Regions from separate parts of the Mesorhizobium sp. WSM4819 genome, predicted to be linked through region 2. Evidence: predicted binding sites of a transcription regulator. Region 2 holds the regulator's gene; each other region holds the start of a gene.
What was found. The regulator LexA, encoded in region 2, represses DNA repair genes until DNA is damaged. The targets are predictions, from matches to a motif close to TGTTCNNNNTGTGTTCNG.
Positions count from the first base shown of each region.

Region 1 (4,904 bases), 210 kb from region 2:
CGGCACAAGTGTCTGTCTGGATCAGTGTCCAAGCGTTTTACTGAGGAAAACGTGTGAATCCTGAAACGAGCGATTGGCGGCGAGTTCATTGTATTGCAGGAAGTGGCCGAAGGACGAGATGCCCGTTTTCAGGTTCTCGGCGTCGAATGCGTGCGGGGCGTCCGGGTAGACGATGAGTTTGACGGGGCTCCCTTTGCCGCTGCGTTGCTCCATCATTTTCCGGCAGGCCGCCGCCGGGGTCCAATCGTCGCGTTCGCCGACTAGGATCAAGGTCGGAACGGCCATCTCACCACTCGTTACCGAGCATGAGGGGTAGTAGGCAATCGCAGCTTGGAATTTCTGCTTCATAAGCGCTTCCGCAGCGCCAAGCTGGACGGCTTGCAGCACAGCGATTCCGCCAGCGGACAACCCCATTACCGCGACGCGTCGAGAGTCGACGAAGCCGAGCGTGGTGAGGAATTCCAAGGCGCCGTAGGCGTCGTTGACCCGATCGTAAAACAGCCGGTCGCAGGTATGCCGGATGCCGCGCGTCGTGAAACTGTCGACGGCTAATACGATATACCCCCAGGACGACAATCTCCTTGACCAGGCCTCTCTTTCTCGGAGCCCAAGGCCGGCACAGCCGTGAAGCAGGACGACAGCCGGGAACGGTCCATCCCCCGCCGGGCGTCCCAGGAATCCTTGTATCGGCACGCCGGGAAAAATCTTTGGTTCTTCGCCTCGCTGCCGCGCCATGCGCGTCTGAAACGGTGTCGGCTGGGATGTGGCGCTTTTGAACTTCACCAACTGGTCGGCATGCGAATGAAAAACTCCAAGACAACCAATGATACCGCACAAGAGTAGTCTGGCTGCCTTTCGAAGGAAGGCCGGTAGGCCAAAGGTCTCGATCCAGCGGGCGTGCATCTCGGCTCCAGTCCCTCAGACTTCTTATCGACCGAGCTTATGCGCTGACCGGCAAGGTCGTCTCGCGTCCTTCTACATGGGTACAAGCGTCAGGTCTTCACCCACTAGCTTGGGTTTGGTAACCGCGATTGCGTTGCGTTGTAGGCGCAAAAAACTGCTACTATTTTAGGGCCATGCACGATTTTGCTTCGAAACGCCTTAAGGTTCCGGCAGAGATCAAGCCGTTGATCGAAGAGATCAGGCTTCGGTTGAGCCCCGATTCTATATGGCTGTTCGGCAGCCGAGCGCGGGGCGACAATCGACCTGACAGCGACTGGGATATTCTCGTTGCTTTGCCCGACGACGCCACGCCGGAACTGCTCGATCCGCTCGTCGGTTGGACGATTCAGCATGAAGTCGGAATTCCTGCCACAATCCTCTCGACCACGTCGAGTGAATTGGCGGCAAGCTGGGGTTCGCGGAATACGATCGCGTACGACGTTGCGCGGGACGGGCGCCAACTGGGATGTCTGACCACCGGACCATCGCCAGTGCGCTTCGATGTGCTGTGGGATTTGAACGCCGTCTGCGACAGCACCATCTCTTATGTCGGAGACCAGAGTTTGCAACCGTGGCGGTAGCGCGGTCTTGCCTTCTCCCCTTGTGGGAGAAGGTGGATCGGCGCGCAGCGCCGAGACGGAAGAGGGGTGTTGGCCGGAGTGCGGTTTTTGCCAAGCTGGAACACCCCTCATCCGACCGAGCTTCGCTCGGCCCCCTTCTCCCACAAGGGGAGAAGGGGGAGCGAACGATGATCGGGAGCGAGACGCCGAATTGAAGGCGAGGGGCTTTCGTGTGCTGCAACAACGGTCGCCGTTGCGGTTCGCCGAGCCGAAGAAATTCAGATATCCAGCACTTCCGTCTCGGCAAACTCCGCGCGTTCCTGGATGAAGCGGAAGCGGGCTTCCGGCTTGGTGCCCATCAGCGCGTCGACCGCATCCTTGGTCGCCGCCTCGGCATCGATCACGTCGACCCTGAGCAGCGTGCGCTTTCTCGGGTCCATGGTGGTTTCCTTGAGCTGGGCGGCCATCATTTCGCCCAACCCCTTGAAGCGGCCGATTTCGACCTTGCCGCGCCCGGTGAACTCGGTGCGCAGCAGTTCGTCCTTGTGCGCATCGTCGCGGGCATAGGCGACCTTGCCGCCTTGGCGGATCGAGTAGAGCGGCGGCACCGCCAGGTAGAGATGGCCGTCGCGGACCAGGCTCGGCATCTCCTGGTAGAAGAAGGTGATCAGCAGCGAAGCGATATGGGCGCCGTCGACGTCGGCGTCGGTCATGATGATGACCCGGTCGTAGCGCAGATCCTGATCGCGGTATTTTGACCGCGTGCCACAGCCAAGCGCCTGGATCAGGTCGGAAATCTGCTGGTTGGCAGCCAGCTTGTCGTTGCCGGCGCTGGCGACGTTGAGAATCTTGCCGCGTAGCGGCAGCACTGCCTGGCTGGCGCGGTCGCGCGCCTGTTTCGCCGAGCCGCCGGCCGAATCGCCCTCGACGATGAAGAGCTCGGCGCCGGCCGCGGCATTCTGCGTGCAGTCGGCGAGCTTGCCGGGCAGGCGCAGCTTGCGCACCGCGCTCTTGCGCGAGACTTCCTTTTCCTGGCGGCGGCGCACCCGCTCGTCAGCACGCGCGATCACCCATTCGAGCAGCTTCGAAGCTTCCTGCGGGTTGTCGGCCAGCCAGTGGTCGAAGGGGTCGCGGATCGCGGCCTCGACGATCCTGATCGCCTCGATCGTCGCCAGCCGGTCCTTGGTCTGGCCGACGAATTCCGGCTCGCGGATGAACACCGACAGCATGCCCGCCGCCGAGATCATGACGTCTTCCGAGGTGACGATCGAAGCGCGCTTGTTGCCGACCAGCTCGGCATAGGCGCGCAGGCCGCGCGTCAAGACGTTGCGGAAGCCAGCCTCATGGGTGCCGCCTTCGCCGGTCGGGATGGTGTTGCAGTAGGAGTTGAGGAACCCGTCGCCGCCGAACCAGGTCACCGCCCATTCGAGCGAGCCGTGGCCGCCTTGCCTGTCGCTTTTGCCGGCAAAGATTTCGCGGGTGACCTGGAATTCGTCGCCGAGCGAGGCTTTCAGATAGTCCTTGAGGCCGCCGGGAAAATGGAACTCGGCCTTGGCGGGCGTCGTGTCCTTCTCCTTGATCAGCGAGGGGTCGCAGGTCCAGCGGATCTCGACGCCGCCGAATAGATAGGCCTTCGAGCGCGTCATCCGATAGAGCCGCGCCGGCTCGAAAGCAGCACCCTTGCCGAAGATCTGCTCGTCGGGATGGAAGCGTATCCTGGTGCCGCGGCGGTTATGCACCTCGCCGAGCTGCTCTAGGCCGGTCACCGGAACGCCCCGCGAAAAACGCTGGCGATAGAGCTGGCGGCCGCGCGCGACCTCGACCTCGAGATGGTCCGACAGCGCGTTGACGACGGAGACGCCGACGCCGTGCAGGCCGCCCGAGGTCTCGTAGACCTTGCTGTCGAACTTGCCGCCGGAATGCAGCGTCGTCATGATGACTTCGAGCGCAGGCTTCTTGAATTTCGGATGCGGATCGACCGGAATGCCGCGGCCATTGTCGGTCACCGCCAGATATCCGTCGGCCGAAAGCTCGACATCGATGAAAGTCGCGTGGCCGGCGACCGCCTCGTCCATCGAATTGTCGATGACCTCGGCGAACAAATGGTGCATCGCCTTGTCGTCGGTGCCGCCGATATACATGCCGGGCCGCCGCCGCACCGGCTCCAGCCCTTCCAGAACCTCGATGTCGGCGGCACTGTAGCTCTCGCTGCCGTCGCGGGATGCCGGGCGCTTCGCCGCCTGCACCAGCGGGTCGGCCGGGCGCGCGGTGGCGCGAACCGGTTGCGGCTGCTTGTCCAAATTGCCGAAAAGATCGTTGCTGTCGTTCATGCTGGTCCTGGATTGCGATGCTGCGAATCACCACCCGATACTGCCACGCTTTTTGCGGGCAGGCGACGGAGGTTCCCGTTACGTTCGAGGATAGAGCCTCTTACTGCAAAACCATTGGACAACCAAGCGGCGGAAATGGGCCGAGGGCATCGACGCTTTGTAAACCTTGTCCGGAGGTTACGCCGGAAGGTTGGCCGAAAAAGGGTATTCGCGGATTGCTGCTGACCTAGAATGCGGCAGAACCCGAGAAGAGGCTGTCGCTTACGCATGTTGGATTACAGTTCGCTCCTGCTTGCGGCAGCGCTGTCGGGCACGTGCCTCAGCATCACCCTGTTTGCGATCTGGTGCACCGCGCCACAGGCACGCTTTGTGCTGACGGTGGCGTGCGGCATTCTCGTGCTCGTCGCACATGTGGTCTTGTTCTGGCACTATGCCAAGCATCCCAGCCCCTGGCTTTGCCAGATTGTATTTGCGCTTCTCAGCCTGGGCCTTCTGACCCTCTGCCTGTCGGCCATGCAGTATCTCGGCGTCCACGACTACAGGCGCGCCATCTTGCCGACCCTGGCTTCGATGGCGGTTTGCGCAGGCGCGACGTCGCTGGGCTTTGACGGCGTCGGCTTCATCGTCACCTACGCGACGGTAACGGCGCTGCTCTCGCTTATCGGGGTGATGTTCTGGATCAAAGGTGGTCATGATCGCCGGATATTGCTGGTCGTTTCGTTCCTGAGCGGCGTCTGTGCGCTGTCCTTCGGACTTTGCGGCGCGGTCCTGCTGGTCAAGGGCCAATGGGTGCTCGGCGTTGCGCCCGACAACTGGGCCGAACGGTTGAATTCCGCCGTGGCGGTCGCCTGCATGACGGGGCTCGGCGCATTGACGCTCTCCCTGCACCATTTGCAGGCGCAGATCGAACTGAAGGCCGAGACCATGACCGACCCATTGACCGGGCTGATGAACCGGCGGGCGTTGACGGCATTCTACGGCGAGCGGATTTTCGGCCCGTTCATGTCCGTCGCCATGTTCGACCTCGACCATTTCAAGAAGACGAACGATGTATTCGGTCATCCGGTCGGCG
Region 1 covers NZ_JBVVQO010000001.1:309,084-313,987, reverse strand. The annotation lists gene AC0L18_RS01420 (dienelactone hydrolase family protein) at 22-903, opposite strand; gene AC0L18_RS01415 (nucleotidyltransferase family protein) at 1,128-1,523, shown strand; gene parE (DNA topoisomerase IV subunit B) at 1,781-3,832, opposite strand; gene AC0L18_RS01405 (GGDEF domain-containing protein) at 4,100-4,904, shown strand, end outside.
Region 1: a site for LexA is predicted at 3,903-3,920, ahead of parE (DNA topoisomerase IV subunit B). Genes of this name have one in related genera too.

Region 2 (4,904 bases):
CGTGCCGGCATCCCCGAAGAGATAAACGAATCGATGCGGCGCACCGGCATCTACCACATCATCTCCATTTCCGGCCTGCACATGGCGCTTGTCGCCGGCACCGTCATGGGATTGCTGCGCGGCGCCTTTGCGCTGTTTCCCAACTTTTCGTCGCGCCGGCCGGTCAAGAAATATGCGGCTGCTGCCGCACTCGTCTCCATCGCTGCCTATCTGATCTTTTCCGGTATCGTGGTCGCGGCTGAACGCAGCTTCATCATGCTGGCGGTAATGCTTGTCGCCATGCTGTTCGACCGGGCGGCACTCACCATGCGCAACCTGGCGATTTCGGCCATCGTCGTCATCGTCGTGTCGCCGCATGAGGTGGTCGGCGCAAGCTTCCAGATGTCCTTCGCCGCGACTGCGGCTCTCGTGGGCGCCTATGCCGGTTGGTCCGACTATCGTGCCGACAAGGCCACGGCGCCGCAACGGCGACGGTCACCGGTCGCTTTCGTCACGCGCAAGCTCGTCGCTGGGGCAGGCACCATCGCAATGACCTCCATCATTGCCGGCAGCGCCACCGCGCTGTTCGCCATCTGGCACTTCCAGCGCGTCTCGCCGCTCAGCCTGTTCGCCAATCTGGCCGTCATGCCGATCGTCACGATCGTCATGTTCCTGGCCGTCCTCAGCGCCTTGGCAATGCCTTTCGGCCTCGACGGCCCTTTCCTCTATATGATGGGCAAGGGCCTGACGGCGATGATCGCAATTTCGGGATGGATATCGGAGCGTTCGCCGGTCGATGCAGTCGGCCTGATTTCGTTGCAATCGGTCCTGCTGGTGACGGTCGCCCTGGTCATCGCCACGATGGCGACGACATGGCTGCGGCTTGCCGCACTTCCCTTTGCGCTCGCCGGCCTGCTGACGATTTCCGAGACGCGCACCCCCGACGTGCTGATTTCGGAGGATGCCCATCTGGTGGCGCTGCCGATCGGCGGCGGCGAACTTGCCGTCAACCGGATGCGTTCGAACGAATTCACCACCGACAACTGGAAACATGCGCTGGTTTCAACAACGATCGTCGAGCCGGAGACATTCGAAAAAGGAGATGTGCAGTTCGACATCGCCGACCCGGCCGACCTGCCGCCGGGAACGCCTTTCACCTGCACTGCCGGCCTGTGCCTGGCCCGGCATCCGTCCGGCGCGCTCATTGCGCTCGCCGACGACCGGAAAACCGCGCGGCCGGCCTGTGCCTTTGCGGATTTGATCATCATCGACGACGCCACAGCCTATTACAAACCCTGCCGCAACCCGCTGGTTCTCGTCGTCACCAAACGGCAGCTCGCTCGCATGGGCAGTGCCGCCGTCTTCTTCGATCCGCTATCGGCGACGACGCGCGCAGAAATCCGTTTTGCCGTCAGACAGCCATACAGGCCCTGGCATGAGCAGCGGCGATTTTCGCGCGAGGCGAGGGGCCTGCCGCCATACCGCAGGGCCGAGAAACCCAAGAAGCCTGCTCTTCAGTAACGCCGGATCAGTCCGACGAGCTTGCCCTGCACCTTGACCCGGTCCGGCCCGAAGATGCGCGTCTCGTAGGCCGGATTGGCGGCTTCCAGTGCGATCGAGGCACCTTTGCGGCGGAATCGTTTCAGCGTCGCCTCCTCCTCGTCGACCAGAGCGACAATGATCTCGCCAGGCTGGGCGGTGTCAGCGTTGCGGATGATGACCGTGTCGCCGTCGAAGATGCCGGCCTCGATCATCGAATCACCCTTGACCTCCAGCGCGTAGTGCGTGCCGCCGGTGATCATGTCCGGTGGCACCGAGATCGAATGCGTCTGGTGCTGGATGGCGTCGATCGGCACACCGGCAGCGATGCGGCCCATCACCGGTATGGAGACGGTGGCAACGACGTCGTCGTCATTGCCGGCCGCACGCATGCGCGACGGCGCCGGCTTGATCTGGCGTCCGAGGCCGCCCTGCCCAAGGGAGCCTTGAATGACGCTCGGCGAGAATTTGCGCGCCGCATTGAGGCCCGGCGCGATCGAATCGGGCAGGCGCAGCACCTCCAGCGCGCGGGCGCGGTTGGGCAGGCGGCGAATGAAACCGCGTTCCTCCAGCGCCGTGATCAGCCGGTGGATCCCTGATTTGGAGGCGAGGTCGAGCGCTTCCTTCATCTCGTCGAACGAGGGCGGAATGCCGCTTTCCTTCAGCCGTTCGTGAATGAACATCAGCAGTTCATGTTGTTTGCGTGTCAGCATCGCGACCCCCAACAGAATCAGAAAAACAAACCCAGAACAAACACTATCTGTTCCAGTTGTGTTCCGCAACCATTTAAAGTTTAATGAATGTGTTGACGTTTTGTTCAGCGTAGCATCAGCACGCTGCAGGCGGCGCCCGCTGCGGCTGCGGGAGCGAATGGCTCGCGCACGATCAGTCCGTTGGCGTCGGCCAGCATTCTGAGCATCGAGGAATCCTGGATACTGAACGGCGTTGCCTCAAGCGTGCCAGCTTCTTCCTCCACCTCCGCGCGTACATAGTCCTGCCTGAGATCGTTGGCCGGCATGGCGGCGCCGAGCCGCGCCTGACGCATGTCCTGGCGGAAGGCGCGGCCGCCGAGCCGCGCCAGCAGCGGCTTCAGAAAGAGCTGCGAGCAGACCAGGCTGGCCACCGGATTGCCGGGCAGGCCGATGCAGCGGATGGCGCCCAGCCGCCCGAACATCAGTGGCTTGCCGGGCCGCATGGCGATTTTCCAGAAATCAAGCGCCATGCCTTCGCCGGTCAGCACGTCATGGACGAGGTCATGGTCGCCGACCGAGGCGCCGCCCAGCGTGACGATGACGTCCGCGCCTGCGTCGACGGCTTTTGTCACCAGCGCGGCGATCGCCTCCTTGCGGTCGGGGGCGATGCCGAGATCGAGTGCGCTGGCGCCGACCGAGCGGGCCGCGGCGGCGACGCCATAGGCATTGGAGGAGATGATCTGGTCGGGGCCAAGGTCGCTGCCCGGCGGCAGCAATTCGTCGCCGGTGGCGATGATGGCGACCAGCGGCCGTTTCACCACGCGGACCTGCTGGTGGTTGGCCGACGCCGCCAGCGACAATGCCGCCGGATCTAGCAGGCGGCCTTTCTCCAGCAGCGCGTCGCCCTTCGAGAAATCGAGCCCGAGGCGGCGGATGTTGCGGCCTTCAACCGTCGGCGCGGTCACTTCGACCATGCCGCCACCGAGGTCGCGGACATTCTCCTGGATGACGATGGTGTCGGCGCCTGCGGGAAGCGGCGCGCCGGTGAAGATGCGCACGGCCTGCGCTGGGCCGACTGTTCCGGCAAAGCCTCGTCCGGCCGGCGCCATGCCGATCACCGAAAGTCTCGCGGGCACGGACGCGACATCGTCGGCCCGCACGGCATAGCCGTCCATGGCCGACGCGTTGAATGGCGGCTGGGTGCGGAGCGCCATGAGCGGCTCCGCCAGCACGCGGTCGGCGGCATCCATCAGGGCGACGCTTTCAGCCTGCAAGGGCGCAGCATCCGCAAGCAGGTGCTCGAGCGCCTCGGCGACCGCAAGCAGCGCCATTATTGGCCTGCCCTCTGGGCATCCGCCTTGTAGTCGCCGGATTTGCCGCCGGTCTTTTCCACCAGCCTGATGCCGGAGATCGCCATGCCGCGATCGACCGCCTTGGCCATATCATAGATGGTCAGGCAGGCGACCGAGACGGCGGTCAGCGCTTCCATCTCGACGCCGGTCTTGCCGGTGACGCGGGCCAGCGCCGTGACCTTCAGGCCGGGCAGCGTCGCGTCAGGTTCGATGTCTACCGATACCTTGGTCAACAGCAGCGGATGGCAGAGCGGGATCAGCTCATGCGTCCTCTTGGCCGCCATGATGCCGGCGATGCGCGCCGTGCCCAGCACGTCGCCCTTCTTGGCATCGCCGTCGAGAATCATTTTCAGCGTTTCGGGCCGCATCGAGACAAGACCTTCGGCGATTGCCGTGCGGGTCGTCTCCGCCTTGTCGCCGACATCGACCATATTGGCTTCGCCTTCCGCGCCAAGATGGGTGAGGGCGGCCGACATCGTCAGGTCACCCTGGAGCGACGTGCGTCCGTTTGGACGCACAAAGTACACTCTGACGCTTTGTATCTATGCATCATGCTCTCCGAACATCGATTCCGATTTTCGGGCAGATGCATTGGCGGGCGCCTTGCCCGTCAAAAGCAGGTGCGTCGCAGTGGCCACGTCCTGTTGCCGCATCAGGCTCTCGCCGACGAGGAAAGTGCCAATGTCGCTCCGTTCCAGCCTGCGGCAGTCCTGGTGCGAGAAAATACCGCTCTCGCTGACCAGCAGTCGGTCGGCCGGCACCATAGCCGCGAGCCGCTCCGATGTCTCGATGCTGGTTTCGAACGTCCGCAGATTGCGGTTGTTGATGCCGATCAGCCGCGACGACAGTTTCAGCGCGCGTTCCGTCTCGGCCTCGTCATGCACCTCGACCAGCGCATCCATGCCGAGCTCGAACGCCGTCGTTTCGAGTTCCCTGGCCACGGCGTCATCGACGCTCGCCATGATGATCAGGATGGCGTCCGCGCCCCACGCACGGGCCTCGAACACCTGATAGGGCTCGAACAGAAAATCCTTGCGCAAAGCCGGCAATGTCACGGCGCTGCGCGCATCGGTGAGGAATTCAGGCGCCCCCTGGAAAGACGGCGCATCGGTCAGCACCGAGAGGCAGGCAGCCCCACCTTTGGCATAGGCCGTGGCCAGCGCCGGCGGATCGAAATCGGCGCGGATCAGGCCCTTGGACGGGCTCGCCTTCTTGATCTCGGCGATCAGCGCGAAACTGCCGGATTTGCGTTTGGCTTCAAGGGCCGAGAGAAAGCCGCGTGGTGCGTCGGCATCCTTGGCCTGCGCCTTGATTTCGGCAAGCGGCACCCGCGCCTTCGCCG
Region 2 covers NZ_JBVVQO010000001.1:100,030-104,933, reverse strand. The annotation lists gene AC0L18_RS00470 (ComEC/Rec2 family competence protein) at 1-1,500, shown strand, start outside; gene lexA (transcriptional repressor LexA) at 1,494-2,231, opposite strand; gene AC0L18_RS00460 (molybdopterin molybdotransferase MoeA) at 2,336-3,541, opposite strand; gene moaC (cyclic pyranopterin monophosphate synthase MoaC) at 3,541-4,038, opposite strand; gene trpC (indole-3-glycerol phosphate synthase TrpC) at 4,105-4,904, opposite strand, start outside.

Region 3 (4,904 bases), on a different contig from region 2:
GAAAGGTCCTCCCACCAGTCGTGATTGCCAAGGATTGACCACACCCCAAGCGGCGCCTTCAGGCCTGACAAAGCCGGCGCCCATTCGGAGGCATCCACCCAGTCCGTAACCAGGCGTGTGCCGGCTGCGTAGTCGCCAAGCAGGACAATCAGATCCGGTTGCAGGCTGTTCGCCCGTTCGGCAAGCGACCTGATCCGCTCCGGCGTCATCCATGGCCGACAGGCATGGATATCGGCGAGTGCGACGACGCGAAGCCGCAATCCTGCAGGCCAGTTTGGCGGGGTCAGTGAATAGCGCTTTACATGTGTCAGCAGCATCGGCTCGAGGCCGACCGCATAAGCGCTGAGCGACACGGCGGATAAGAAGGAACCGCCGATGAGGCGCAGGAAGCCGCGTCTGGTGATCATCGCTCAACCCCGTCGTTCGCGGAACCGACGGTCCCCACAGCGAAGCGTTAGAGCCGGCAAATGCGCCGGCATGCTGACTAGGATTAGGAGATTTTGCGCAGGAATGGAGCCGCAAGGCCGCGCGGCTACTCTTCCTGGAACAGGCTGATCTGCTGCTGCGCCAGGTCCTTCGGCGCATCGAGGCCGAGATGCCGCCAGGCATTGGCGGTCAGCACGCGGCCGCGCGGCGTGCGCTGAATAAAGCCCTGCTGGATCAGATAGGGCTCGATGATGTCCTCGATGGCGTCGCGCGGCTCGGAAAGCCCTGCCGCGATGGTCTCGATGCCGACCGGGCCGCCGCCAAAATTCCGCGCGATCATCGAGAGATAGCGGCGGTCGAGCGCGTCGAGGCCGAGCGCATCGACCTCGAGCCGCGTCAGTGCCTCGTCGGCGATCTGCCGGTCGACGTGACCGTCGCCGGCGACCGAGGCAAAATCGCGCACGCGGCGCAACAGCCGGCCGGCGATGCGCGGCGTGCCGCGCGCGCGTCTTGCGATCTCCAGCGCGCCATCGTCGCCGAGCGGCATGGCAAGGATGCGGGCGCCGCGCCGCACGATCTGTTCCAGTTCCTCGACCGAGTAGAAATTGAGGCGGACCGGAATGCCGAAACGGTCGCGCAGCGGATTGGTCAATAGGCCGAGCCGGGTGGTGGCGGCGACCAGGGTGAAGCGGGCAAGATCGATCTTGACCGAGCGCGCCGCCGGCCCTTCGCCGATGATCAGGTCGAGCTGGAAATCCTCCATCGCCGGATAGAGGATTTCCTCGACCGCCGGGTTGAGCCGGTGGACCTCGTCGATGAACAGCACGTCGCGGTCTTCGAGATTGGTGAGCAATGCTGCGAGATCGCCGGCCTTGGCGATGACCGGGCCGGAGGTCGAGCGGAAATTGACGCCGAGCTCGCGTGCCATGATCTGCGCCAGCGTCGTCTTGCCGAGGCCGGGCGGCCCGACGAACAGCACATGGTCGAGCGCCTCGCTGCGGCCCTTGGCTGCCTCGATGAACACTTTGAGATTGGCCCGCACCGCCGCCTGGCCGACGAAATCACTGAGCGTCTGCGGCCGCAAGGTCTGCTCGGCGTCCTCGCCGCGCTTGTCGGGAGCAATGAGGCGTGGCGAAAGGCTCATCAGGCGCGCCCACTTCCATCGCGATCGCCGGCGGCGTGGCGACCGACGGCATCCCCTAGCGCGGCGTCGATTTCCTCCAGCGTGGCAGGCCCGCCGGGCGGATTGCCCAGAAATCCGGCAAGGTCGGCAAATCTAAGATTGCGCGGCGTTCCTATCAGAAGACCGTCCATGACCGTCCACGCAACCGTATCGCCCGCCTTGAGCGACAACGCGTCCCGGACTTTCTTTGGAATCGTAAGCTGCCCCCTGGAGGTCAAGCCCGCATATCTGCCCATGCTCTTGTTCCTAGTCGGAATTTATTTCTCGGGCAACGGTCTCACCGCGCCAGTTCCTTCAGCCCGAAGCGGATCAGCTTCGACGCATCCGCGTCCTCGCCGGCGTTTTTCAGCGCCGCCGCTACCGCATTGGCGGCCGTATCGCGCGAATAGCCGAGATTGACCAGCGCCGAGACGGCGTCGGTGATCGGCGCCGGCGCGACGCCTTCGCCAAGCTCCTGCTTCAGGCCGATGGTGCCGGAGGCAGCGCCTGCAAAGGCCGGCGCCTTGTTCTTCAGTTCGGTGACGATGCGCTCGGCCACCTTCTTGCCGACGCCGGGCGCGCGGCTGACCATGGCAATATCACGCAGCGCGATGGCATTGGCGAGATCGGCCGGCGCCAGCGTTGAGAGAATAGCCAGCGCCACCTTGGCGCCGACGCCCTGCACATTGCTCATCAGCAGCCGGAACCATTCGCGCTCCAGAACCGACTGGAAACCGTACAGTCGCAGCATGTCTTCGCGGACATAGGTCTCGATGAACAGCACCACCGCCTCGCCGGGGGCCGGCAAGGCGGCCAGCGTGCGCGCCGAGCAGTGGGCGATATAGCCGACGCCGTGCACATCGATGATGCAGAAATCCTCGTCGATCTCGTCCAGCGTGCCTTTTAGCTTGCCGATCATGTGTGGTCCTTCATGCCAGCGCTGCCAACCTATAGACAACGCTCTGCCGGTGATGCGCGTGGCAGATGGCAATGGCCAGCGCGTCGGCGGCATCGTCGGTGTCGAACGTCGCCTTCGGCATCAGCACCTTGACCATCATGTGGATCTGCTTCTTGTCGCCATGGCCGACGCCGATCACCGCCTTCTTGACGGCGTTGGGCGCATATTCGGCAACGACCAGGCCGGCCAGCGCCGGCACCAGCATGGCGATGCCGCGCGCCTGGCCGAGCTTCAGGGTCGCGGCCGCATCCTTGTTGACGAATGTCTGCTCGACCGCCGCCTCGTGCGGCATGGCGGCGTGCAGGATCTCGGCAAGCCCGTCATGCAACTGGCAAAGCCGTGTCGCCAGCGCCGCCTTGTCGTCTGAACGCACGGTGCCGGAGGCGACGAAGCGCAGCGAGTTGCCGAGGCTTTCGACGATGCCCCAGCCGGTGCGCCTCAGCCCCGGATCGATGCCGATGATGCGAATCGTTTCCCCCATCCGCCAAGTCTACCCGTGGCGGACAGCGATGCCAGCGAAATGTGAACAAACCAGAAACAGGTTCTGCTGCGTCCCACAGGCTGTTTGAGAATTCGTTCTGACGAGACAGACGGCGTGGTTTGCGAGAACCGAAGCGGAGCGGACATTTGGGTCCGTGAGCCGCGCGTAGATTCCCTCGCTTCAATTCCGATGTCGTAGCGCATCGACGATGACTTTGAACGCGGGAAGATTTTGACGACGGCTCGGATAGTAGAGGAAATAGCCTTCAAAAAACGGCGACCAATCGTCCAGGAGCTGAACCAGCTTGCCACGTGCGATGTGCTGCTCGACGATGTTCTCCGGGACGTAGGCGACGCCGTATCCACTGGCCGCCGCATCGATCATGGCATAAGTATTATTGAAGGTCAGTTGACCGTTCACTCGAACGCGGAGCGCCTGCCCATCCTTCTCGAACTCCCAGGCATAAAGGCCGCCAGCGCTTTCATGACGCATGTTGATACAGAGATGCCGGATCAGTTCTTGCGGGTGCTCGGGCACACCATGCGCGGCGAGATAGGCAGGCGAAGCAATGGCTACCAGACGCCAGTCGGGACCGATGCGCACCGCGATCATATCCTTCTCAACGCTCTCTCCAATCCGGACGCCGGCGTCGAAGCCTTCCTCAACGATGTTGCGGAAGGTGCTGTCCAGGATCAGTTCGACGCTGATATCGGGATAGGCGACAAGCACCGGCTTGAGCTTGGGCCAGACCACGCTTTCGAGTGCATGGTCGGACAGGGTCAGCCTGATCGAGCCTGACGGCTTGTCGCGGAGCGCCGTCAGCGCCGCGATCTCGTCGTCGATTTCGGCGATGCGCGGCGCAATTGTCTGCAGCAGCCGTTCGCCCGCGATCGTCGTTGCGACGTTGCGCGTGGTGCGGGTCAGCAGGCGGATGCCCATGCGCGCTTCGAGCTGCTTGATTGTATGGCTGAGCGTCGATTGCGCCACGCCCAGCTTTGTCGCAGCCCTGGTGAAGCTGCGCTCCTCGGCGACAGCCTGGAACCAGGTCAGTTGGTTGAGGTCGGTCCTGCTCATGAGGCTCCTCCCGCCGTCCCGGGCTCAGATTATTCGACCCGGTCGATAAGTCCATTCCGATTTCGACGGCTACTCGACTTATTCCAAAGCCATTAGGTTGCGCTCTGGGGAGCGACGAATACCCCGATGTCGGCGATCTGGATGACATGGATGCCGCAAAATGCGGACGATGCGCCGAGGCCACCGGCAGCCTGATGGTTGCGGCGATCCAGGCTTCGATCCTTCTGGGCGCGGTCGTCGGAGGGGTGCTGACGATCTCCGCCACGTTCGTCGGCAGCGTGATTCTGGCTGGCATCGGAATCATGCTGATCGGAAATGGGCGGCGTCTGCTCAAGCCCCGAAGAGGACTGGCCAAGGCAGCGAGTGGCTCAACTCCAAGCCAAACTTACAGGAGATCAGAAGTGACTGCGAATAGCCCTGATACGAAAACGTCAGTGCGTGAAATCCACCGGCGCGAGCTTTTGAAGCTGACCGGTGCCGGCGTCGCCACCTTCGGTGCGGCGCCTCTCTTCAACCTTCCCTTCGCAAAGGCTCAACACATGTCAAACGGTGCAAACAATTTCTATACCAGCGGTCAGGTGACTCTCGAAAAGGTCGCCTTCAAAAGCCAATATCAGGCAAATGTCGCCGGGAATCTGCTCCTTCCCAAGAATCTCGACCGCGCAGTGCGGCATCCGGCTATCGTCGTCGGCCATCCCATGGGCGCGGTGAAGGAACAGAGCGCGACCCTCTACGCCACGAAGATGGCCGAGCAGGGCTTCGTCGCCATGGCGATCGACCTGCCCTTCTGGGGCGAGAGCGAG
Region 3 covers NZ_JBVVQO010000009.1:122,235-127,138, reverse strand. The annotation lists gene AC0L18_RS11155 (metallophosphoesterase) at 1-407, opposite strand, end outside; gene ruvB (Holliday junction branch migration DNA helicase RuvB) at 533-1,570, opposite strand; gene AC0L18_RS11145 (AbrB/MazE/SpoVT family DNA-binding domain-containing protein) at 1,570-1,845, opposite strand; gene ruvA (Holliday junction branch migration protein RuvA) at 1,887-2,507, opposite strand; gene ruvC (crossover junction endodeoxyribonuclease RuvC) at 2,518-3,027, opposite strand; gene AC0L18_RS11130 (LysR family transcriptional regulator) at 3,208-4,101, opposite strand; gene AC0L18_RS11125 (alpha/beta hydrolase) at 4,503-4,904, shown strand, end outside.
Region 3: a site for LexA is predicted at 3,069-3,086, ahead of ruvC (crossover junction endodeoxyribonuclease RuvC). Genes of this name have one in related genera too.